2 regions of the Faecalibacterium sp. I3-3-89 genome follow, and region 2 is predicted to be linked to the other one. Evidence: predicted binding sites of a transcription regulator. Region 2 holds the regulator's gene; the other holds the start of a gene.

Region 1 (12,053 bases), 960 kb from region 2:
CCCGAGGCGGAGACCAGTGCCTCGGGCAATCCATGATAGAATAAGGAAAATAAGGTATGTTCAAGAATCCGTCATTTCTTTTTGATATAGTATGTACCGTGGTCTGGCTGCTGCTGGCCGTGCGCTACGCCCGCAAGGGCTTCCTCGCGGCCAGCGTCCAGCTGGGTGGGAACGTCTTCAGCCTCGTGGGTGCCCGGGTCTTTTCGGGCTGGGCTGCCGTCGAGGTGTTCCAGCGGTTTCTGGCCGGGAGCTTCCGCACCCAGATCGCCGAGAGCATCTCTGCCGGAGGGGTCGTTGACCTGACCGGCATCGCGGACAAGTACGCGGGCTTTCTGCCCGAGAGCTTCCGCGCCTCCATCGTGGAGGCCTGCGAGCGCTCCATCTCAGCCGTGCTCAGCGACAACGCCGTGGTGCTGGCGGACGTCATCGTCCAGAAGGTGCTGGCCCCGCTGCTGACGCCGGTCATCTCGGTGGTGCTCTTTTTCGTGACCTTTGCCCTGCTGCGGATGCTGGTGAGTATGCTGGTCACTGTGCTGGGCCTCGTCAACCGGCTGCCGGTCATCGGCACCGTCAACCGCTGGCTGGGCTGGCTCACCGGCTGCATCGCCAGCACGATGGACATCTACCTTGTGCTGTGCGTGGTGTGGGCCATCATCGTCATCACGGGCGGCAATCTGACCGTCCTGAACGACACGGTCATGAGCAGCAGCCTTTACTATAAAGCATTCAATCTGTTCAACCCCTTCCTGTAAAGGGGAGCTTAGGAGGAACCTATATGGTCTGCAGTCGCTGTCAGAAACGTCCGGCCATCATCTTCGTCCAGCGGATGGAGAACGGCCAGATGAAAAATGAAGGCTTTTGCCTGCACTGTGCCCGTGAACTGCACATCAAGCCCGTCGAGGACCTGATGAAGCAGTTCGGGATGTCCGACGAGGACATGGACAACATGGAAAACCGGATGGAGAGCATGATGGACGAGATGGGAGACGCGAACCCCCTCTCCCTCATGATGAATATGGGCCAGCCGACGGAGGGCGAGGAGAGCGAGGGAGATGACGACCTCGTGCCCGGCTCCAGCGCGACCTTCCCGCTGGGCGTCAAGGCGGAGGGCGAAGCCGGAAACGGCAAAAAGGCCCAGAAAAACGGCAAGAAGCCGCCCCGCCGCAAATTCCTCGATACCTATTGTGAGAATCTGACCCGCAAGGCCCGGGAGGGCAGGCTGGACGACATCGTGGGCCGCGACCGCGAAATTTATCGCACGATTCAGATTCTGAGCCGCCGCCAGAAGAACAACCCCTGCCTCATCGGCGAGGCGGGCGTCGGCAAGACGGCCATCGCTGAGGGCATCGCGGAGCGGATCGCCAAGGGCGATGTTCCCGTGGGCCTGAAGGACAAGGAAATTTTCCTGCTCGATCTGACCAGCCTCGTGGCCGGCACCCAGTTCCGGGGCCAGTTCGAACAGCGGGTCAAGGGCCTGCTCAGTGAGGTCAAGGCCGCGGGCAACATCATCCTCTTTATTGATGAGATCCACACCATCACCTCGGCGGGCGAGAGCGAGGGCGCGATGAACGCGGGCAACATCCTCAAGCCTGCCCTGTCCAGAGGCGAAATTCAGGTCATCGGCGCCACCACCTTCAACGAGTACCGCAAGTATATCGAGAAGGATCAGGCCCTTGAGCGCCGCTTCCAGCCCGTCCGGGTGGAGGAACCCAGCGTGGCCGATACGCTGGCCGTCATGAACGGCATCAAGAAGTATTACGAGGAGCACCACCATGTGCAGGTGGAGGCGGATGTCCTCTCGGCCATCGTCACCCTCAGTGAGCGGTACATCACCGACCGCTACCTCCCCGATAAGGCCATCGACCTGCTGGACGAGGCCTGCGCCTGCTGCAACCTTGCCCACCCGGTCATCTCGGAATACCTCGAGATGCAGAAGGAGCTGGACGGCCTGAAGCAGGAGGAGGCGGAGATGGAGTCTGCCGACGTCAACGAGGCCATCGACTATGAGCAGGTGGCCCAGCGGAAGACCCGCATCGCAAAGCTGGAAGCTGAGCTGCCCGCAAAGCAGGCCGCAGCCAGCGAGATCAGGGTCACGATGGATGATGTGGCCAAGGTCATCGAGCTGTGGACGGGCATCCCGGCAGTAAAAATTCAGGAGACGGAGTTCGCAAAGCTGGCCGGGCTGGAAGCGGAGCTGAAAAAGAAGATCATCGGTCAGGACGAGGCTGTCCATCTCGTGGCACAGGCCGTCAAGCGGAGCCGTGCCGACCTGTCGGGACGCCGTCGCCCGGCCAGTTTCATCTTCGTCGGCCCCACCGGCGTCGGCAAGACCGAGCTGGTCAAGCAGCTGGCAAACCAGCTCTTTGACGGCCCTGATCCCCTCATCCGCCTCGATATGAGCGAGTATATGGAGAAGTATGCGGTGTCCCGCATGATCGGCTCGCCTCCGGGCTATGTGGGCTACGAGGAGGCCGGTCAGCTCACCGAAAAGGTGCGCCGCCGCCCCTACAGCGTCGTCCTCTTCGATGAGATCGAAAAGGCCCACCCCGACGTCATGAACATCCTGCTCCAAATTCTGGACGAGGGAAAGATCAACGATGCACAGGGCCGGACGGTGGATTTCTCCAACACGGTCATCTGCATGACCTCCAACGCCGGAAGCGGCGACAAGAGCACCTCCGGACTCGGCTTCAACAAGAGCGAGGAGCAGCTGAGCGAGGAAAAGACCCGCAAGGCTCTGAGCCAGTTCCTGCGGCCCGAGTTCCTTGGCCGCGTGGATGAGGTCATCGCCTTCAAGCCCCTGAGCCAGCAGACGCTGGAGGGCATCGCGGCCCTCATGCTGGACGAGTACAAGCCCAGCATGGAATCGAAGGGCATCGCCTACCGCTACACCCCGGCGGCGCTGTCCGCCCTCGTGGCCAAGAGTCAGGGCGGCAAGTTCGGTGCCCGCGACCTCCGCCGCGTCATCCGCAAGGCGGTGGAAGACCCTGCCGCCGAGCGCATCATCGACGGCACCCTGAAGGCAGGCGGGAGCCTGACCGTGGACGCCGAGAACGGCGAAGTCATCCTGAAGTAAAGCACAAACGAAAAGGCACTCCGAAGCGCTTCGGAGTGCCTTTTATAGTACGCGGAAAACTCAGTCGAGGGATACCGGAACTTCGGGCTTGTTGGCGGTGCGGGCGCTGGTGCGGCCCTCGGGGATGATCTCCCCGGCGGCGGTCAGCGCCAGCTTGGTGAGGGTGGGGCCTACCAGCTCATACACCAGCACCGAGAAGAGCACCACGTTGCGCACCATGTGGCCGTCGGAAAGCTCGGCGGCCTCGGCGGCCATGCCCAGCGCCACCTGTGTGATGAGGGAAAGGCTGTCCACCTGTTCCAGCGTGCCGAAGCCGATGCCGAACACGCTCAGGCCCAGCCGTCCCAGAAAGAAGGGGCCGAGCAGCAGGCCCGCCAGCAGGTAGGACGTGACCGCTGGCAAATGGACTGCCTTTGCCAGACGCGACATCAGCAGACCTGCGATGAGCGCCGTGGAAAGGCAGATGAGAAGCTGTTCCATACGATATTGCGGGCAGCGGACGCACCGAGGCCGCCGCCCTTTCCTCCTTTTTCTCAGTCAGGCGTGTTCCCGGGCTGCTTGCCAAAACCCCTGAAAACACAGCACAATAAAGGATTATACTATCTCATCGCTTAAAAAGCAACATCTTTTCAGGCGGAATGATTGAAGAATCCTTAACAAATGACCGAAAAAAGCGAAAAACAGGGCCGCTGCCTGCGCAGCGGCCCTGTTGTATGCAACAATTGTGAATTTAGTTGAACTTAAAGATCTTCCGTGCGATGCGGTAGCCGCCCAGCACGATATCGTCGCCTTTGGGGAAGGGCAGGTTGGTCACGCCGCCGAAACCGAAGCGGATGGAGCGGTAGACCGCAGCGCTGGTGTGCTCGCGCAGGTACTGCCACAGGCCCTTCTGCTTCTCCTTGGCCTCGGCGCTGCCGTCCAGCAGCAGGAAGATGTCGCTGACCGCCATCATCATCGAGAGGTAGTGGAGCATATAGGCCCGAAGCTTCTTTTCGCCCTTGAGGGCGTCGAGGTCCTGACAGTCGATCATGTGCCGGGTGACGCGGAGCTGCTGATCCACGCGCTTGACCATGACGCTCTCATTGACGCTCTGGTCGGAGCGGCCGATGAAGTAGCGGTAGAGGTCGAGGTCCATATAATACATGGTCTTGACGAAGGGCAGGGGCTGGTAGACGAAGATGTTGTCCACATAGAAGGTGTGCTTGGGCAGCACCATGCCGCACTGGCGCAGCACCTCGGTGCGGTACAGGACCGAGTGCATCAGCAGGTTCTGGTCGGGGCGGAAGCGGCCCACGTGCATCCATGTGAAGAGCCGCTCCTGCGGGAAGACGTTGGTGTACCGCACGGTGTGGCTGGTGCCGTCCTCGGTGTGCTCATAGACGTAGTTGCAGATCATGAGGTCGGGGGCGGTGCCGCGGGTCACGAGGGCGTGCAGGCGGGAGAGCACCTTCTTGAGGGCGTCGGTGTCCAGCCAGTCGTCGCTGTCCACGACCTTGTAGTAGAGGCCGGTGGCGTTGCGGATGCCCTGATTGACGCCCTCACCATGGCCGCCGTTCTCCTGATGGATGGCTTTGACGATAGTGGGGTACTTGGCGGCGTACTCGTCGCAGATGGCTGGGGTCTCGTCTTTCACGGAACCGTCGTCCACAAGGATGATCTCGGCCTGCTCCCCGGCGGAGAGCAGGGTCTCGATGCAATGGCGCATATAGGCCGCCGAGTTGTAGCACGGGACGGCAAAGGTAATGAGTTTCTGCTGCATAATAATAAGCTCCTTATCGTGCTTGCCCGGCCTTGCGCAGAGCAAAAAATGGCCGGAGATGGAGATATGTACTCTTATTATATCATTTTCGCGCACAAAAAGCTAGGAAGACCAGCAAATACCTTCAAAAAACGACAGCAGAAAAGCATTTTGGTACCATTTCGGGCCGGGCTGTGCTATAATAGTACAGTTACAGGAACCAAAAAGCAGGAGGAGCACATGGCAGACCCGCATTCTATCTTAAAAAAAGTTTTTGGCTACGACAGCTTCCGCCCCGGGCAGGAGGAGATCGTCCGGCGGTTGCTGGACGGGCAGGATGTGCTGGCCGTGATGCCCACCGGCGCGGGCAAATCCATCTGCTATCAGGTGCCGGCCCTGCTGCTGCCCGGCATCACCATCGTGGTGTCGCCGCTGGTCAGCCTGATGAAGGATCAGGTGGGCGCGCTGGTGCAGGCCGGTGTGGCGGCGGCCTTCCTCAACAACAGCCTCACCGACAACCAGAAAGCCCTCATGCTCCACCGCGCCCGGGAGGGCTGGTATAAGATCATCTATGTCGCCCCGGAGCGGCTGGAGATGCCGGGCTTCCAGCGGTTCGCGCAGGAAAAACTTATCAGCATGGTCACGGTGGATGAGGCCCACTGCATCAGCCAGTGGGGACAGGACTTCCGCCCCAGCTATCTGCGGATCAAGGCGTTCGTGGACAGCCTGCCCAGCCGCCCGGTGGTGGGCGCGTTCACGGCCACCGCCACGGCCCGGGTGCGGGACGACATCCGCAGCCACCTCGACCTCCATCAGCCCTACGAAGTGACTACAGGTTTTGACCGGCCCAACCTCTACTTCGAGACCCGCCGCGCCCTGCCCAGCCAGAAACCGAAGGAGCTGCTGGACCTCGTGCTGCGGGAGGGAGACAACGCGGGCATCGTCTATTGCAGCACCACCAAGCAGGTGGACGAGACGGCCCGCCTGCTTCAGAGCCGGGGCATCCGGGCGGCGGCGTATCACGCCAAGCTGGACGCCGAGGTGCGGCGGAAGAATCAGGACGACTTCCTCTACGACCGGGTCCAGATCATGGTGGCGACGAATGCCTTCGGCATGGGCATCGACAAGCCCAATGTCCGGTTCGTCATCCACTACAATATGCCCAAGGACCTTGAGAGCTACTATCAGGAGGCGGGCCGTGCAGGCCGCGATGGTCTGCCGTCCCGCTGCATCCTGCTCTACTCCGGTACGGACGTGCGGACCATCCGCTTTTTCATCGACAAGGAGATGGAGGCCGACAACGGCCTGCCCGCCGACGTCAAGGCCGAAGCTGCCCGCAAGGCGGAGGAACGGCTCAAATATATGACCTTCTACTCCACCACCTCAAAATGTCTGCGGCGGTTCATGCTGAACTACTTCGGGGAGGCTGCACCCGAGAAGTGCGGCAACTGCTCCTGCTGCCTCTTTGCCGAGCAGAATGCGCAGGAGGTGGAAGAGCGGGCCGCTGCCGCGAAGCAGCGCGCTGCGGCCAACTCCCGGCGGCTGTCTGCCCGCCGTGCTGCCGCCAACACCGACCTCAGTGAGGCCGACGAAAAGCTTCTGGCGGCGCTCTACGCTCTGCGCAAGCGTCTCGCTGCAAAGCAGAACGTCCCGGCGTATATGGTGTTCAGCGACGCCACCCTCCGGGAGATGGTCCAGAGCAAGCCTCTGAGCATGGACGAATTCCTGAACATCACCGGCGTCGGCGAGAAGAAGGCCGCGCGGTATGGCATGGCTTTCCTGCGGGTCATCGAGGAGATGGTCAACTCGCGGTGAGCAGGGCCGGAACTGTAAATTTTCTGCGTTCTGCTTGACTTTTCCGGGATTTTGCATATACTGAAGATAGTGAATGTGGTAATTCACACATAGGACTCACGAAGAAAGAACAACCCCCCTCAGAGAGCTGCAATCTCTCAAAAGGGGGGTCATTCTTTTAGTGCTTGCTGTCCTTGAACCAGCCGCCAAGCCACTTGTAGACGAAGTTTGCGACAACGCCTGCTGCGACGGACAGGATGAATGTGGTAATATCCATAGGAACTCACCTCCTTCCAACTGGACGGAGAAGGCCAGCGTCTTTAGTATATCATAAGCCTCGACAAAAAGATAGAAAAAGAGCGCGAATCTTCCACGATGAGCCACTCGGCTCATGGAAAGGTCTGCGCTCTTTTTGTCATTCCATCGTATGGGTGGAGAAGACCTTTTCGTCCTGCCACCAAACCGGCTGCCCGGCGGCGAGGGACTTGGGCACATCCAGCAGACGCTGGTTCCGGCTGCCCCGGAAACGGAGGGAGATGTCGTGCTCAGCCTCCACGAAGCGGCCATCCACCAGCACGTCCAGCAGACGCAGCAGCTCGTCGGTGACTTCACACCGTGCGTGACAGGGAACCTTGCCGGTCAGCTGTTCCCATGTGTAGCCGGAGTAGCACCAGACGGTCTTCTTCGGGTAGAGGGCCTTGAAGTTCTGGACGAAAGTCACCAGTTCCCGCTGGTTCTCCGGCTCCATCGGTTCGCCGCCCAGCAGGGAGAGGCCCGCGATATAATCCGGCTTGCAGGAGGCGAATACCTCGTTGCGGACGGGCTTGTCGAAGGGGGAACCGTAACCGAAGTCCCATGCCACCTCGTTGAAGCAGCCGGGGCAGTGGTGGCGGCACCCGGAGACGAAGACGCTGGTGCGAACCCCCGGCCCGTTGGCGATGTCATAATATTTAATGGTTGCGTAGTTCATTACAAGTGTAACACCCGATCCTTGATCTCCTGCGTCCGGCCCTGATTCCAGAACTGGGTGCCGATATAGCCGCAGGTACGGCGGGCGACATTCAGCTTGTTCTGGTCACGGTTGCCGCACTTGGGGCACTCCCACACCAGCTTGCCGTCGTCTTCGACGATCTTGATCTCGCCGTCGTAGCCGCAGCACTGGCAGTAATCCGACTTGGTATTCAACTCGGCGTACATGATGTTGTCGTAGATGAACTGCAGCACGCTCATCACGGCCTCAAGATTGTCCTGCATATTGGGGACTTCCACATAGCTGATGGCACCGCCCGGGGACAGCTTCTGGAACTCGCTCTCGAACTTCAGCTTGGTGAACGCATCGATCGTCTCCGAAACATGGACGTGATAGCTGTTGGTGATATAGTTCTTGTCGGTGATGCCGGGCACGATGCCAAACCGCTTCTGCAGGCACTTGGCGAATTTGTAGGTGGTGGATTCCAGCGGAGTGCCGTAGAGGGAATAGTCCATGTTTTCGGCCTTCTTCCACTCGTTGCACTTGTCGTTCATATGCTGCATCACACTGAGGGCGAAGGGCTTTGCACCGGCGTCAGTGTGGCTCTTGCCGGTCATATACTTCACGCACTCATACAGGCCGGCGTAGCCGAGACTGATGGTGGAGTAGCCGCCAAAGAGGAGTTTGTCGATCTTCTCGCCTTTCTTGAGGCGGGCCAGTGCGCCATACTGCCACAGAATGGGGGCGGCATCGCTGGGGGTGCCCAGCAGGCGCTTGTGGCGGGCCTGCAGAGCGCGGTGGCAGAGCGCCAGACGCTCGTCGAAGATCTTCCAGAACTTGTCGAAGTTGCCGCCGGAGCTGAGGGCCACATCCACCAGATTGATGGTCACGACGCCCTGATTGAAGCGGCCGTAATACTTGGGCTTGCCGGTCTCGGGGTCCACATAAGGGGTGAGGAAGCTGCGGCAGCCCATGCAGGTGTAGCAGTGGCCCTCGCCGTTCTTGTCTACCTTCAGCTCGAGCATCTTCTTCTCGGAGATATAGTCGGGTACCATCCGCTTGGCGGTGCACTTGGCAGCCAGCTCAGTCAGATAGTAGTAGGGGTCGCCGGGGTGGATGTTGTCCTCCTCCAGCACATAGATGAGCTTGGGGAAGGCGGGGGTGATCCAGACACCGGCCTCATTCTTCACGCCCTGATAGCGCTGGCGGATGGTCTCCTCGATGATGATGGCAAGGTCGGCCTTCTCCTGCGCGTTGCGGGCCTCACCCAGATACATGAAGACGGTGATGAAGGGAGCCTGACCGTTGGTGGTCATAAGGGTGACGACCTGATACTGGATGGTCTGGACGCCGCGGTTGATCTCATTGCGCAGGCGGCGCTCCACGATCTCGCGCTTGCGCTCGGCAGAAACATCCAGACCCTCCATCTCAGCCTCGACCTCAGCGGCGATCTTCTTGCGGGAGACGTCTACGAAGGGGGCAAGGTGGGTCAGGCTGATGCTCTGGCCGCCGTACTGGTTGGAGGCCACCTGCGCGATGATCTGGGTGGCGATGTTGCAGGCGGTGGAGAAACTGTGGGGCTTCTCGATATAGGTGCCCGAGATGACCGTGCCATTCTGGAGCATATCGTCCAGATTGATGAGGTCGCAGTTGTGCATATGCTGGGCAAAGTAGTCGGAGTCGTGGAAGTGGATGAGACCCTCCTGATGAGCCTTGACGATCTCGGGGTCCAGCAGCAGGCGGGCGGTCAGATCCTTGGAGATCTCACCGGCCATGTAGTCGCGCTGGACGCTGTTGACGGTGGGGTTCTTGTTGGCGTTCTCCTGCTTGACTTCCTCGTTCTGGCACTCGATAAGGCTCAGGATGCGCTCGTCGGTGGTGTTGGTTTGGCGCTTGAGGCTCTGGATATAGCGGTAAGTGATATAGTGGCGGGCGATGTCATGGGCCTTGATGTCCATGAGCTGGTTCTCCACCATATCCTGTATCTCTTCCACGCTGATGGCGCGGTTGAGTGCCTGACACTGATCGGTCACGGCTGCGGCGATGTCGGTGATCTGCTCCCGGGAGAGACGGGCCTTGCCGCCCACCGAATCGCTGGCTTTGGTGACAGCGGTGATGATCTTGGTAATATCGAAAGGTACTTCAGCACCGTTGCGTTTGATGATCTTCATAGCGCTCCTCCTGTGTCGCATATACAGTGTGAACGGGTGTCTCCTTGTGCAAGAGGCACCCGCAAGTCTCGTGATTCATTGATACTATCATATCACTATTTAGTGATATGTCAATGGAAGAACCACTACATTTTGTGTTTTGTAGCTTTCGCCAAAAATAACGGAGAATTTCCGGAACAAAATTTGAGACGGAACCTCTTGACAATTTGTGCAAGGGAAGCGGGCGCTTTCCTTGGCGTAATAAAGGCCGTCGTCTATACTTTGCCCTTTATATAATACATTATAACAGACAAAGAGTCTCGGCCTGAAAAATACAAGGAGATGAAGCCGATTTCAGTCAGCGCGAAAAAACTTGAAAAAAAGAAGTAAAAAAGTGTTGACATCCGGGCGGTGATGTGGTATTATACTTGAGCGCCAAGCGCTGAGACAAAAGAATGACTTCTGAGTCTTAGCTAGAAGTAAAGCGAAAAGAACCAATAGATGCGAGAAAGTCCGGCAGGAATGCGAGAGACTTTCGAGATGCTCCAAGTTCGGTAAGAAACGAAAAACTTCGAAAAAATAAAGCTTGACAAAAAACCACTTCTGTGGTAAAATAATTAAGCTGTCAGCCGCTTGGCTGAGGCGCTACAGGACCTTGAAAATTGAACAATATCGAAAAACTTGTAACGGAACCTATTTTCGTGTTGGAAAAACACGTTAAACAATTCCAAACAAAGTAATTCACACAGGACGCAAGCGATTGCGTGCTGAGCGAAGAGAGATTTAACACTTTTTAAGTGATAAATATCATTTAATAAAGAGTTTGATCCTGGCTCAGGACGAACGCTGGCGGCGCGCCTAACACATGCAAGTCGAACGAGAGAGAAGGAGCTTGCTTCTTCGATCGAGTGGCGAACGGGTGAGTAACGCGTGAGGAACCTGCCTCAAAGAGGGGGACAACAGTTGGAAACGACTGCTAATACCGCATAAGCCCACGGGTCGGCATCGACCTGAGGGAAAAGGAGCAATCCGCTTTGAGATGGCCTCGCGTCCGATTAGCTAGTTGGTGAGGTAACGGCCCACCAAGGCGACGATCGGTAGCCGGACTGAGAGGTTGAACGGCCACATTGGGACTGAGACACGGCCCAGACTCCTACGGGAGGCAGCAGTGGGGAATATTGCACAATGGGGGAAACCCTGATGCAGCGACGCCGCGTGGAGGAAGAAGGTCTTCGGATTGTAAACTCCTGTTGTTGAGGAAGATAATGACGGTACTCAACAAGGAAGTGACGGCTAACTACGTGCCAGCAGCCGCGGTAAAACGTAGGTCACAAGCGTTGTCCGGAATTACTGGGTGTAAAGGGAGCGCAGGCGGGAAGACAAGTTGGAAGTGAAATCTATGGGCTCAACCCATAAACTGCTTTCAAAACTGTTTTTCTTGAGTAGTGCAGAGGTAGGCGGAATTCCCGGTGTAGCGGTGGAATGCGTAGATATCGGGAGGAACACCAGTGGCGAAGGCGGCCTACTGGGCACCAACTGACGCTGAGGCTCGAAAGTGTGGGTAGCAAACAGGATTAGATACCCTGGTAGTCCACACCGTAAACGATGATTACTAGGTGTTGGAGGATTGACCCCTTCAGTGCCGCAGTTAACACAATAAGTAATCCACCTGGGGAGTACGACCGCAAGGTTGAAACTCAAAGGAATTGACGGGGGCCCGCACAAGCAGTGGAGTATGTGGTTTAATTCGACGCAACGCGAAGAACCTTACCAAGTCTTGACATCCCTTGACGAACATAGAAATATGTTTTCTCTTCGGAGCAAGGAGACAGGTGGTGCATGGTTGTCGTCAGCTCGTGTCGTGAGATGTTGGGTTAAGTCCCGCAACGAGCGCAACCCTTATGGTCAGTTACTACGCAAGAGGACTCTGGCCAGACTGCCGTTGACAAAACGGAGGAAGGTGGGGATGACGTCAAATCATCATGCCCTTTATGACTTGGGCTACACACGTACTACAATGGCGTTAAACAAAGAGAAGCAAGACCGCGAGGTGGAGCAAAACTCAGAAACAACGTCCCAGTTCGGACTGCAGGCTGCAACTCGCCTGCACGAAGTCGGAATTGCTAGTAATCGTGGATCAGCATGCCACGGTGAATACGTTCCCGGGCCTTGTACACACCGCCCGTCACACCATGAGAGCCGGGGGGACCCGAAGTCGGTAGTCTAACCGCAAGGAGGACGCCGCCGAAGGTAAAACTGGTGATTGGGGTGAAGTCGTAACAAGGTAGCCGTAGGAGAACCTGCGGCTGGATCACCTCCTTTCTA
Region 2 (12,053 bases):
CGCGCTCAAGAGCGGCTTTGCCCGCGGCCTGACCCCCATTATCGACGGCAATGTGACCATCGTCATCGTTGCGGTCGTCCTGATGGGTGCCTTCGGCCCCTCGGACGGCTTCTTTGCCAAGGCCCTGCACTTCGTCTTCTTTGCTTTCGGCCCCTCGACCGCAGGCACCATCTACGCCTTCGGCTACACGCTGCTCACCGGCGTGCTGCTCAACTTCGTGTTTGGCATCTTTGCCACCCGTACCATGATCCGGGGCGCTGCTTCCATCAAGGCCCTGCGGAACCCCCGTCTCTACGGTGCGGATGCTCCCGGTAAGACTCCCACCGAGAAGAAGCAGGTCAACTTCGTTGGTCTGCGCAAGCGTTTCCTGACCTTCTCCGCCTGTCTGATGGCGGCGATCGTCCTCTGTGCGGTGGTGCTGGGCGTCCATCTGGACACCGAGTTCACCGGCGGTGCGATGATCACCCTGAGCTACGAGAACAGCTTTGAGATGTCTGCCGTCCAGAAGACGGCCTCCGAGGCGCTGGGCAGCAACGGCCTGACCCTGCAGACCGGCGAGAACGTCGCAACAGGGGAGCAGGCCCTGAAGATCTCGATGCCCGGCACCGAGACTGTCACCACCGACGAGGTGCAGACCCTGCTGGACTCTCTGAACGAGAGCTACCCTGACAACTCCTTCGCACAGCTCTCTCTGAGCAATGTCAGCGCCGCAATGGGCATGAAGTTCCTCCAGAAGAGTCTGGTGGCCGTGGTGTTCGCGCTGGTGCTCATCCTCGCCTACATCGCATACCGCTTCAAGAGGATCGGCGGCCTGACCGGCGGCATGATGGCCGTTCTGGCCCTGCTCAACGACCTGATGGTGGTGTTCGGCACCTTCGTGCTGCTGCGTGCCCCGCTGGATGGCAACTTCATTGCGGCGATGCTGACCATCCTCGGCTACTCCATCAACGATACCGTCGTCGTCTACGACCGCATCCGTGAGAATCGCAGCCTGCTGGGCAAGAAGGCCAGCTTCGAAGAGCTGGTCAATCACTCTGTCAACCAGTCGGCCCGCCGCACCATCATCACCACCGTCACCACTGTGATGGCGCTGGGCGTGATGTGCGTCGTCTCCAAGCTGTATGGTCTGGACAGCATCTTTACCTTTGCCTTCCCCCTGATGATGGGTATGCTCAGCGGCGTGTACACCTCGCTGTGCGTCTCCACCTCCGCTTGGGTGGCATGGAGCGAACGCAAGGGCGCAAAGAAAAACTGAGCCGCTGGACCCTGATGCAAATCTGTCCCGATTTTTTATCGCAATTTTCAAAAATAGTGCCTGTCAAAACGGCATCTTTGCGACATGCAGTTTGCGGATGTTGCCTGTGCATTAAAAACGCAAACTGCTATAGGAGGAACGACCATGAAATGCCCCTATTGCGGCGATGAGGAGTCCAAAGTCATTGATTCCCGCCCCACCGAAGACAGTGAGCGCATCCGCCGCCGCCGGGAGTGTCTGAACTGCCATATGCGGTTCACGACCTACGAGGTGGTGGAGACAGTGCCGCTCATCGTCATCAAGAAGGATAATTCCCGCGAGCCGTTCGACCGACAGAAGCTGCTGAACGCCATGCTTCGCGCCTGCGCCAAGCGCCCGGTGAGCTACGAAGCGCTGGAACGCGCCGTCAGCAGCATCGAGCAGACCCTGATGAGCACCTACGACCGCGAAGTGACCAGCGTGCGCATCGGTGAACTGACCATGCAGGAGCTGAAAAAGATCGACGAGGTGGCCTATGTCCGCTTTGCCTCGGTCTACCAGCAGTTCGCGGACGTCGAAAGCTTCTTCAATGAGCTGAAAAAGCTGATGGGCGACCGCAAGAAATAATCTGGCTCCAAAGCCATAAGCGCCTCATTCTCTGCCGCAGGGCAGGGGATGGGGCGCTTTTTTGTGCACGTTGTATCCGGACGGGAAGGGTCTTTGGGGAATTGCCGAAGATGCCCCATATAAAAATCTATATAGGGTGCAGATAGAGGGCGATGATTTCAGAACGAGGCATTTAATATGAAAAAATGAATGATGAACCGATTAAAATTGCGGCAACTCTCTGCATAAAATCCGGTTTATAGCTCTTATTTCTCGGCAGGCTGGGGCAAATAAATTTCAGATAACGAAGATTACACGAAATAAAAACGAGTCTCGGAGATTTAATTAAACGAATCTCCGGGAAAGCCATTCCAGAGTTTCCACCTGAACCTGTGCCCGGCGCAGTTCGCCGAGGGCTTCCTCGGGAGCATTCATCTCGAGGTGGCCGTCGGCGGCACGGAGAGCGCTCTCCAGTTCCGTGAAGTCCTGCGTGCGGAGAAGATGGTTCATCCCTTCCCGCATCTCGTCGCAAAGCTTTGCTCCCTCGGCCAGAGCCTGCCGTGCGGCAGGGAGATCCTCGTCCCGGAGGGCCTCCACGGCGTCGTCGATGTCATCCGAAATATCCTCGGCAAATTTCTGCACCCGCCAGCTGCTGTAGAAGGCGATGCTCAGCAGCACTGCCACGATGCACAGACACGCATAGATCCGTTTCATTCCGTACCTCTCACCGGGAGCTGCCCTTGCGGCGGCTCTCTTTTTTCAGCAGAAAATAATCCTCCGTCTCGTTGCCGACCAGAAGCAGGATCTCTTCCGGCAGCAGGGTGTTGGCCTGCGCGGTCCGCTCGAGCCAGCTTCTGTCCTTGCCGCACCATTGGAGGTTGTCCTCGAGGACTTGGCCGTCCAGCACGAAGGGGATGGTGGCGTGGCTGTGCTCGACCTTCAGCCGCAGGTCAGCGAGGGTGGCCGTCTCCTTTTCGGGGCGGAGCGCTGCCGAGAGACTGCCGTTCGTCTCGACCACGGCGTAGGAGACGTCCCGGGGGTCGAAGATATTCTTGCCCCGCAGGGCCTCCATCAGGTCGGCGGTGGTCAGCCGGAGGGTGCGCAGAGCATTCTGGTCGATCTGTCCATCCAGAATGACCGTCTTGGGGCGACCGGACATCAGATTGAAAAATTTCTGGCTGCGAAAGCTCAGCGCTGACCCCAGCAGCTCCAGAGCTGCAATGAGGAAGAGGGGGATGAGGCTGGCCGTCACCGGCACTTCCTCCGACTCGATGGAGATGGACGCCAGATTGGAGATGAGGATGGTGGACACCAGCTCTTCGGGCTGCAGCTCGCCCAGCTGACGCTTGCCCATCAGCCGCATGGCGAACAGGACGCAGAGGTAAATGAGCAGGGTGCGGAAAATCAGAAGCTTCACAGAAGGCCCTCCTTGTGGGTTGAATAAGCGACTCCGACGGGGGAATACTGGCAGGCAAAGGGGGATACCGTATGCTGCAGCTTTCCTCGTTGCTGGATGAGAATCTGGAGGCGCTCAACGCTAGGTTTGGCGCTTCGGCGGATTTTTATGCCAAGCGCATCGAGCTTTATCACTGCCCGGGGGCCATCGTGCTCTTCGACAACATGGCCAGCCTCGAAGCGCTCTGGGCGCTCCTGCTGGACGCTGCCACCCGTCATACGCCCGGCCTCGAGCCGGAGCGGCTGGCCCACAGCGGCGCACAGGTCTATGAACTTCTGATGCACCACTCCGGTCTGCCCGCCGAGAACAGTTCGGTCAAGGAGATGGAGGACCTCGTCCGCCGCCTGACCGCCGGCATGGCGGTGCTTTTGCTGGATGGGTGCAAAAAGGGCATCGTCTTCTCGGTACAGGGCCTCAAGTCCCGGTCGGTGGAAGAACCCTCCGGAGAAGGAAACCTGCGTGGCTCCCGGGAGGGCTTCGCCGACCTTCTGCGGGTCAATCTGAGCCTGCTGCGCCGCCTCATCCGCACCGACACCCTTGTGATGGAGACGGCACAGGCCGACTGTGCCATGAAGACCGAGTACGCCATCTGCTATTGCAGGGACAGAGCCAGCAGGCAGGCGGTGGCCCGGGTGCGCCGGACCCTCCAAGAGGCAAAGCCGGAGCTTTTGCTGGACTCCAGCTACTTCGTGCCGTGGCTTTTCCCGGCCAGATGTCGGCTGTTCGCTCCGGTGAGCTACACCGAGCGCCCGGCTTCCGCCGCGGCAAAGCTCTGTGAGGGGAAAATCGTTGTTTTAGTCAACGGCAGTCCCTCGGCGCTGGTGCTGCCCTCCCTCTTCTGCGAAAATTTCGACTGCCTCGACGACTACGCGACTACGGCGCTCTTTTCGTCCTTCCTGCGCATCCTGAAATATGGTTCGTTCTACCTCAGCATCTTCCTGCCGGGGGTCTTCGTCTGTCTCGCAGTCTACCTGCCCGAGCTTATCCCGCCTCAGCTGCTCTATAAAATCGAGGCGGCGGAAAAGGCCACGCCGCTTCCGCTGTTCGCGGAGATGCTGCTGGTCATTCTCCTGCTGGAGATCATCCGGGAGGCCGGGCTTCGGATGCCCCAGACGCTGGGCCACTCGGTGAGTCTTGTGGCGGCGCTTATCATCGGCGATGCCGCCGTCGGGGCCGGGCTGATGAGCACACCGGTCATCCTTGTGGCCAGCATCACGGCCATCTCCGTCTTCGTCACCCCTTCGCTGTACGAGCCTGCCACCCTGCTGCGGCTGGGTGTCACGCTGGCGGCGGGTCTGGCCGGGCCGGTGGGGCTGGTGTGCGCGGCTCTGGGGGTGCTGGCGGCGCTGACGTCCCTCTCCGCGATGGGGGTGCCCTACCTTTCGAGCGTTGTCTTTTCAGGGGATGGTATCATCCGCCGCAACTACCGGGCGCTGTCCCGCCGCCCATTCGCCATCTGGAAAAGGAGGGGGTCTTAAATGCAGCAGAGAGAGGGGTTTTCAGCCCGGACGCTGGCCCTCAGCACTGCGGCAGCAGAGCTGGGCCGCGTCATCCTCAGGGCAGGGCAGAGCGGCTCTGTCCGCGCCGCCCTGCTGGGGAATGTGCTGGCGGCAGCGGCGTTGATACTCCTTGCGGTGTTCGTTTCCTGGAATGCCGCCCGACTGCGCCGTCCGGGCTTTGTCGGTAACTGCTGCTGCGCCGCCTTCCTGTTCTGGTATCTCTGGGAGCTTGTCCGCACGGCGGCTATGATCCAGCAGATCTGCTGGGAACAGTTCTCGTCGATGGCCTTTTTCGGCCTGCTGCCGCTGCTCCTCTGGGCTGGATGGAGCTTCGGCTGTGAGCTGTATGACCGGATGGCCGCTGTCCTCGGGGCATTCGTGGTGCTGGGGAGCTTATTCTGCCTGCTGGGGCTGGCAGGTCAGCTGGAATGGCAGAATCTCGTGATGGGCGAGGCAGGCAGGTCGTTCGCATTACCAGATGCGTTTTTTTACCCCGAATATTTCTCGTTTCCACTTCTTTGTATGGGCGAAAATACTTCGAAAAACAGTCAAAAATCAGCGCTGTGGCTTCCGCTCATCCCTGCAATCATTTCTTCCGGCTATACGCTGGGGCTGGCGCTTTTGTTTGGTGCGCCGCAGGACTATCCGGGCTATGAGCTTCTGCGGGCGTGGAGCTTCGGGGGCATCTCCCGCTTCGATGCCGCATTCCTGCTCCTCTGGCTGGCGGCGGCGGTCTTTCGTCTCTGTTTTCTTGTCCGCACAGCGCGGCTGCTCTGTGAGCGGCTTGCCGGGCGGCCCTCAGGCACAGCTGGCGCGGAGGCTGCACGATGAGCCGCCGGAAAGGGCTGCGGCTTCTGGCCGCAGGCGTGCTGACCGTCTGGCTCTGCCTTTTTCTCCACTGGGACAATACCGAGAAAAGCATGATCCGCACCCTTCTCGTCGAAACGAAGGACGACAGCTGGACGGTGGGCCTGCTGTACCAGTTCCCGGAGGCCTCCGCCGATTCCTCCGAGGCCGAAGCCGCCATCCGCCTCTGCGTGGGCCGCGGCCCACAGCTTTCCGCTGCCATCGCTGCCGCCGAAAAAGCCCTGCCTCAACGGGCGGACTGGCGGCTCTGCGAATATCTTTTTGTCGAGCAGGACTCGGTGCGGCGTGCGCTGCCTGTCTGTGAGGAGCTGTTCCTGCATCAGCCCTGCGGGAGGCTGGCGTCCCGGATGTTCGGGGCGGGCTTTTCGGTGGAGACGCTGGAAGAGCGGGCCGGGGCGTCGGATGTCCTGCCCGAAAATCTCCTGCAATGCGTCAAAAATTCCGCGCCTTCCGCGCCCCGGCTGTATGAGCAGGGCGGCGGCTTCGTCCTGCCCATCGTGGAGCTGGAAGAGGAGGGGGCACACTGCAGGCCCGAGGCTCTCGTCGTGACCCCAGAGCAGACTGCTCAGCTGACCGAAGCACAGACCGAGATGGCACTGTTATTGCAGGGCAGGAGCCGGACGACTGCCGGGGAGCACCGCTTTATGCTGAGCGCGGGAACGCTCCGCCTGCACCGGGCCTTCTGCGGCGTGGAGCGGGAAGGGGAGGGATTTCTTCTCCGGGTGAATGCTCTCGCCCGAGGTGAGCTGCCCCCGGACGCGGAGAAGGAGCTGAAAACACTCTGCGAGGATACCATCCGCCGCTGCTGGGCGCTGGGGCTGGATGTTTCCGGCCTCGGGGCCTATCAGGCCCTGCGGGACGGAGATCTTGGCCTCACAACAAAAAACGTCTGCCCGGAGATCCGGGCAGACGTAAGGCTTATGCAGTTTTAAGAATTTACAGACTCAAAGATAACGGTGATGGTCGTTCCCTCGTTCACGGCGCTATCCAGTTTGATGCGGGCGTTATGGATGCGGGCAATGTGCTTGACGATGGCCAGACCCAGACCGGTGCCGCCGGTGGCCTTGCTGCGGCTCTTGTCCACCCGGTAGAAGCGCTCAAAGACGCTGGCCTGCGCCTCCTTCGGGATGCCGATGCCATTGTCCTTCACGGTCAGAGTGCAGTGACCGTCCCGGGTGCAGGCCGTGATGATCTGGACCTTGCCGCCGGGACGGTTGTAGCGGATGGCGTTGTCGCAGAGGTTCTGGCACAGCTCATCCAGCAGGCTCCGGCTGCCCGTCACGGGGGCGCTCTCGCCGAGGTAGGTCAGGGAGATGTAAGAGCGGCGGGCGTTGACCTTCTGGCGCTCCACACACTCTCGGGCCACATCCAGAAGATCGACCGTCTCCATGGTGGGGGAAGCCCCCGTCTCGCTGACGTTGTCGAGGTTCGAGAGCTGGAGAATATCGTTGACCAGCTGGATCATCCGGCTGGCCTCTACATGGATCTTGTGGGCAAAATCCGGGGTGTCCTCGGACTTAGCGATCCCGGTCTCGATCAGCTCGGCATAGCCGGAAATGCTGGTCAGGGGCGTCTTCAGCTCATGGCTGACGTTGGCCGTGAACTCCTGCCGCATCTTCTCGTTGTTTTCCCGCAGCATCCGGTCGGAATGGATGCTCTCCGCAAAGGGGATCAGCTCTTTGTAGGGAACATTCTCCTGAATGTGGTCAAGGTCGTCGGTCATCTTCAGCACGGGCTGAACGAGGCTCTTAGTCAGCAGCCCAGCGATGATGGCGGCGGCACCCATCATCAGAAAGCAGCTCAGAACGATGGCGGGCAGGGCAGCATCATAGATGGACCAGATGGTCTCGGAGTCCTGCGCCACACGGAGGATGTCCCCGTCGGGCAGCAGCATGGCGTAATAATAAGTCTCATAGCCCATCGTCTGGGAGTCGCGGCAGTCACGGCCGACGCCGCTTTTCATGGCCTGCTGGATCTCAGGGCGGCGCAGATGGTTCTCCATCGGCTGGTCCGTCGCAGACTCGAAGAGCACGCTGCCGTCCGACGCGATAAGGGTGATGCGCAGCGAGCCGTCCACATAAGCCTTCAACTGGCTTGGGTCATCCACCTGTGTGCACCCGGCGGCCACGAGATCGGCCTCCCGCTCGAGGGCTGTCCACGCCTGCGCACGGAAAGCCTTGTGGAACACAAAAATGCAGAGTGCAGCGGTGCACAGCAGGCCGGCAAAGCCCATCAGAAACAGCAGATAACTTATTTTTTCTTCCATGCTGCGTGGTTTCATTGCTCAAGCTCCTCCTCACTGTCGGTCAGCTTGTAACCGACCTTCCGCACCGTGCAGATGTACTTTCCGGCATCGCCCAGCTTCTTGCGCAGGGTGCGGATGTGCATATCCACAGTCCGGCTCTCCACCGAGATGTCGGTGCCCCACACCACCTGCAGGATGGTCTCGCGAGTGACGACGAGATTCGTATTTTCCAGCAGCAGCCGGAGCAGGCTGTACTCTTTGTAGGTCAGCTCTACCGGCGTGCCGCTGACGGTGACGCTGTGGCGGGCGTTGTCGAGAAGGATCTCCCGGAAGCTGTAGACGTTGGGCCGTGCCTCCGGCTCAGCCCGGCGGAGTGCTGCACGCACCCGGCTCAGGAACTCCATGATGCCGAAGGGCTTGGTGATGTAGTCATCTGCGCCGCAGTCAAGGCCGCGCACCGTGTCCAGCTCGCTGGACTTGGCCGTTATCATGATGATGGGCAGACGCCGCAGGGAGGGGGCGGCGCGCAGCTTTTTCAGGATGGAGAAGCCATCCTCGCCGGGCAGCATCACATCCAGAATGACCAGCTCCGGCGGCGTGGTGCGGACGGCCTGCCAGAACGGCTCCGAGGACTCAAAGCCCACGGCCTCGTAGCCGTTGGACTGCAATGCATATTGTTCCAATTCACGGATGGCTGCATCGTCTTCTACGATATAGATCATGCCTGTTTATCCTCCGTTTCATCCGGAGCAGCTTCATTGGGGAAGAGGTAGCGCTCGCGGTAGCGGTTCAGACGGCGCTGGAACTGCTCGCTCTCCTTGGTGGAAGCGTGGCCGCTGCGCAGGTCGTTGAGGTAGGCGTGGGTGTCGAAGCTGTCCTGCGCTACCTCGATCTGGGCGACGGCCACGTTGCTGCAGTGGTCGCAGACGCGCTCGTAATTGGTCAGCAGATCCTCCAGCACGAAGCCGTACTCGATGGAGCAGCTGCCGGCCTGCAGACGGGCGACATGACGCGCCTTGATGGCGCGCACCAGCTCGTCCACGACGGTCTCCATAGGCTCCACCTTGCTGGCCAGATGCAGGTCGTCCTTGCGGAAGGCGTCGGTGGTGCGGTTCAGCACATCCTGCACGGCATCCTCAAGCACCTGCAGCTCTTCGCGGGCGTCGGCGGAGAAGTTGATCTCTTTGGCGTGCATCTCCTGTGCAGATTCCAGAAGGTTCACGGAATGGTCACTGATGCGCTCGAAATCGCTGATGGTGTGGAGCAGGGTGTTCACGCTCTGACTGTCTGCATGGTTCAGCTCACGGCTGGAGAGCTTGACCAGATAGGTGCCGAGTGCGTCCTCGTACTGGTCCACCTTGCTCTCCTCGTCCCGGACCTTCTGGGCCAGCGTGTCGTCCCATGTATGGGTCAGGCTCATGGCCTGCATGACGCCCACACGGGCCAGCTCGGCCATATCGGCGGTGGCAGAACGGGCGCGGGCCACCGCCACAGCGGGGGTGTTCAGCAGACGATCGTCCAGCAGGGCAAAGCTCTCTTTCTGGGCGTCGTCGGGGATGGTGAGGATGGCCAGCCGTTCCAGAACATTCGCAAAGGGGAGCAGGATGAGGGTGGCTGCGATGTTGAAGGCAGAGTGCACGACGGCAATGCCCCATGCGGCGATGGTCTCATTCACAAAGTCGAAGTGCACCACAGCGTTCAAGCCGTAGAAACCGGCCAGAAAGACCATGACGCCGATGATATTGAAGTAGAGATGGACCATGGCGGCGCGGCGGGCGTTCTTGTTCGCGCCCACAGAGGAGAGCAGCGCCGTCACACAGGTGCCGATGTTCTGGCCCATGATGATGGGGATGGCGCTGCCGTAGGTGATGACACCGGTGGCGCTCAGGGCCTGCAGGATGCCGACGCTGGCACTGGAGCTCTGGATGATGCCAGTGACCAGTGCACCCACCAGAACGCCGAGGATGGGGTTGGAGAAGCGGACGAAGAGGTTGGTGAACCATGCCTCGCCCTGCAGCGGCTCGACGGCATTGGACATGGTGGTCATGCCGGTCATCAGGATGGCAAAGCCGATGAGGATGGTGCCGACGCCCTTTTTCTTCTCGCTCTTGCCCATATAGAGCAGGATGCCGATGAAGGCGAGGAGCGGGCTGAAGGAGGTGGGCTTGAGCATCTGGATCCAGATGCTGTCGCCCTGCAGGCCGGAGAGGCTCAGCAGCCAGCTGGTGACGGTGGTACCCACATTGCTGCCCATGATGATGCCGATGGCCTGATGCAGCTCCATGATGCCGCTGTTGACGAAGCCGACCACCATGACAGTGGTGGCGCTGGAGCTTTGGATGATGGCGGTCACGCCGAGACCGAGGAAGAAGCCCTTGATGGGATTGTCGGTCAGCTTGCTTAAAATTTTCTGTAAGTGTCCGCCGGCCTGTTTTTCAAGGGCTTTGCCCATGATGTCCATGCCGAACAGGAACAAAGCCAGACCGCCCAGCAGAGAAAAGACATTGAATAGAGTCATGTTTTTACTCCTCACTTGTTGAAGCTTACGTTTACACATCGGCATCGACGGCGAGGACGGTACACGGATATGTCCTAACTTTTTACATGACCTTGCACCGCATTTCACCGGTCGTATCCCTGATTATGAGTATACGGGTTGAATGTAAAATCGGAAACCGGCGAAATGTAAAAGCCATGTAAAATGTAAAGAAAAAGTAAACTCTACCCCTGTCTCCTATTATAAAGGTTTGGCCCTCGGATGCAAGCCCTGAGACAAAACCAGAAAAGATTCCTGCAAGAATTGTTGTTTTTGCCGTCCATCTTGATTATAATATAAGGAAGGATACGCTGTGCCGCCGTCTTGGGGCACACAGAGGATGCAGGAGGAAAAACGAATGGGGAATTTCGCTGTTTCGCTCAAGCGGCTGGTCGAGAAGGTCAGCCTTGAGGTCACTTATGCGCCGTGCGAGCTGGACAAGATCAGCGTCGAGATCGCTGAAGTCAACCGCCCGGGTCTGTTTCTGACCGGCTACTATGACTACTTCGACAAGCTGCGCTTGCAGATCATGGGCCTCGCGGAAATGAACTTTCTGGCCGGGCTTGCCCCCGAAAAGCGCCGCGAGCGCCTCGACCAGCTGTTCCGCCAGCAGCCGCCAGCCGTCATCGTCTGCCGCAGCGAGGAGTTGGAGCCTTTTCCGGAGATGCTGGAGCTGGCGCAGCAGCACAAAGTGGCGCTGCTGCGCTCCAACGAGATGACCTGCACCCTGATGGGCAGCCTCATCAGCGTGCTGAACCTTGAGCTTGCGCCCCGCATCACCCGCCATGGCGTGCTGGTGGAGGTCTACGGCGAGGGCATCCTGATCCTGGGCGACAGCGGCATCGGCAAGAGCGAGCTGGCCATCGAGCTGGTCAAGCGCGGCCACCGCCTCGTCGCCGACGACGCCGTGGAGCTGCGCAAGCTCTCCAACCGCCAGATCATGGGCACTGCGCCGGAGAACATCCGCCACTTCATCGAGCTGCGCGGCATCGGCATCGTCAACGTGGCCCGCGTGTTCGGCGTGGGCGCGGTCAAGGTGAGCGAGAGCCTCGACCTCGTCGTCCAGCTGGAAGCGTGGGACCCCACCAAGAACTATCAGCGCACCGGTCTGGAGAGCGAGTACTACGACATTCTGGGGGTCAACATCCCCAGCACCATCATCCCGGTTTCTCCGGGACGCAACCTTGCCGTCGTGCTGGAAACGGCGGCCATTAACAACCGTCAGAAGAAGATGGGCTACAACGCGGCAAAAGAGCTGCTCATCCGTCTGGGCCTGAACGACACCATGGACTGAGCGCAGGCATTGCACACCGCCCGGTGCTCACCAAAAACGTCTGATTTCCAAAGAGGAGTACGAATGGAACGATTGAAAGAGGCTTTGTCCGCTGCGGGCATTGCATACAAGGAGAATGAGCCGCTCTGTGCCCACTGCACCTTCCGCATCGGCGGCCCGGCAGACCTGTTCGTCCTGCCGGAAAACGAGGAGCAGCTCTGTGCCGCCATCCGGATGGCAAAAGAAGCAGGGGTCAGGAGCTATCTGCTGGGCAACGGCAGCAACATCCTGTTCGAGGATGCGGGCTACCGCGGGGCTGTCATCAACGTGTCGGCCA

The links. The regulator NrdR, encoded in region 2, represses ribonucleotide reductase genes. The targets are predictions, from matches to a motif close to CACNANATNTNGTG.
Region 1: nrdD (anaerobic ribonucleoside-triphosphate reductase) is a predicted target of NrdR. The motif match lies at 9,873-9,886, and genes of this name have one in related genera.

Annotation. Positions count from the first base shown of each region.
Region 1 covers NZ_CP094468.1:2,370,885-2,382,937, reverse strand. The annotation lists gene MTP38_RS11530 (DUF5711 family protein) at 1-36, shown strand, start outside; gene MTP38_RS11525 (hypothetical protein) at 57-752, shown strand; gene MTP38_RS11520 (ATP-dependent Clp protease ATP-binding subunit) at 776-3,076, shown strand; gene MTP38_RS11515 (hypothetical protein) at 3,137-3,556, opposite strand; gene MTP38_RS11510 (glycosyltransferase family 2 protein) at 3,807-4,835, opposite strand; gene MTP38_RS11505 (RecQ family ATP-dependent DNA helicase) at 5,055-6,629, shown strand; gene nrdG (anaerobic ribonucleoside-triphosphate reductase activating protein) at 7,024-7,578, opposite strand; gene nrdD (anaerobic ribonucleoside-triphosphate reductase) at 7,578-9,749, opposite strand; rRNA gene MTP38_RS11490 (16S ribosomal RNA) at 10,540-12,050, shown strand.
Region 2 covers NZ_CP094468.1:1,412,265-1,424,317, reverse strand. The annotation lists gene secF (protein translocase subunit SecF) at 1-1,255, shown strand, start outside; gene nrdR (transcriptional regulator NrdR) at 1,400-1,861, shown strand; gene MTP38_RS06635 (DUF4363 family protein) at 2,186-2,554, opposite strand; gene MTP38_RS06630 (DUF421 domain-containing protein) at 2,565-3,257, opposite strand; gene MTP38_RS06625 (spore germination protein) at 3,329-4,774, shown strand; gene MTP38_RS06620 (hypothetical protein) at 4,775-5,626, shown strand; gene MTP38_RS06615 (hypothetical protein) at 5,623-6,594, shown strand; gene MTP38_RS06610 (sensor histidine kinase) at 6,591-7,943, opposite strand; gene MTP38_RS06605 (response regulator transcription factor) at 7,940-8,629, opposite strand; gene MTP38_RS06600 (Na/Pi cotransporter family protein) at 8,626-10,425, opposite strand; gene hprK (HPr(Ser) kinase/phosphatase) at 10,802-11,737, shown strand; gene murB (UDP-N-acetylmuramate dehydrogenase) at 11,801-12,053, shown strand, end outside.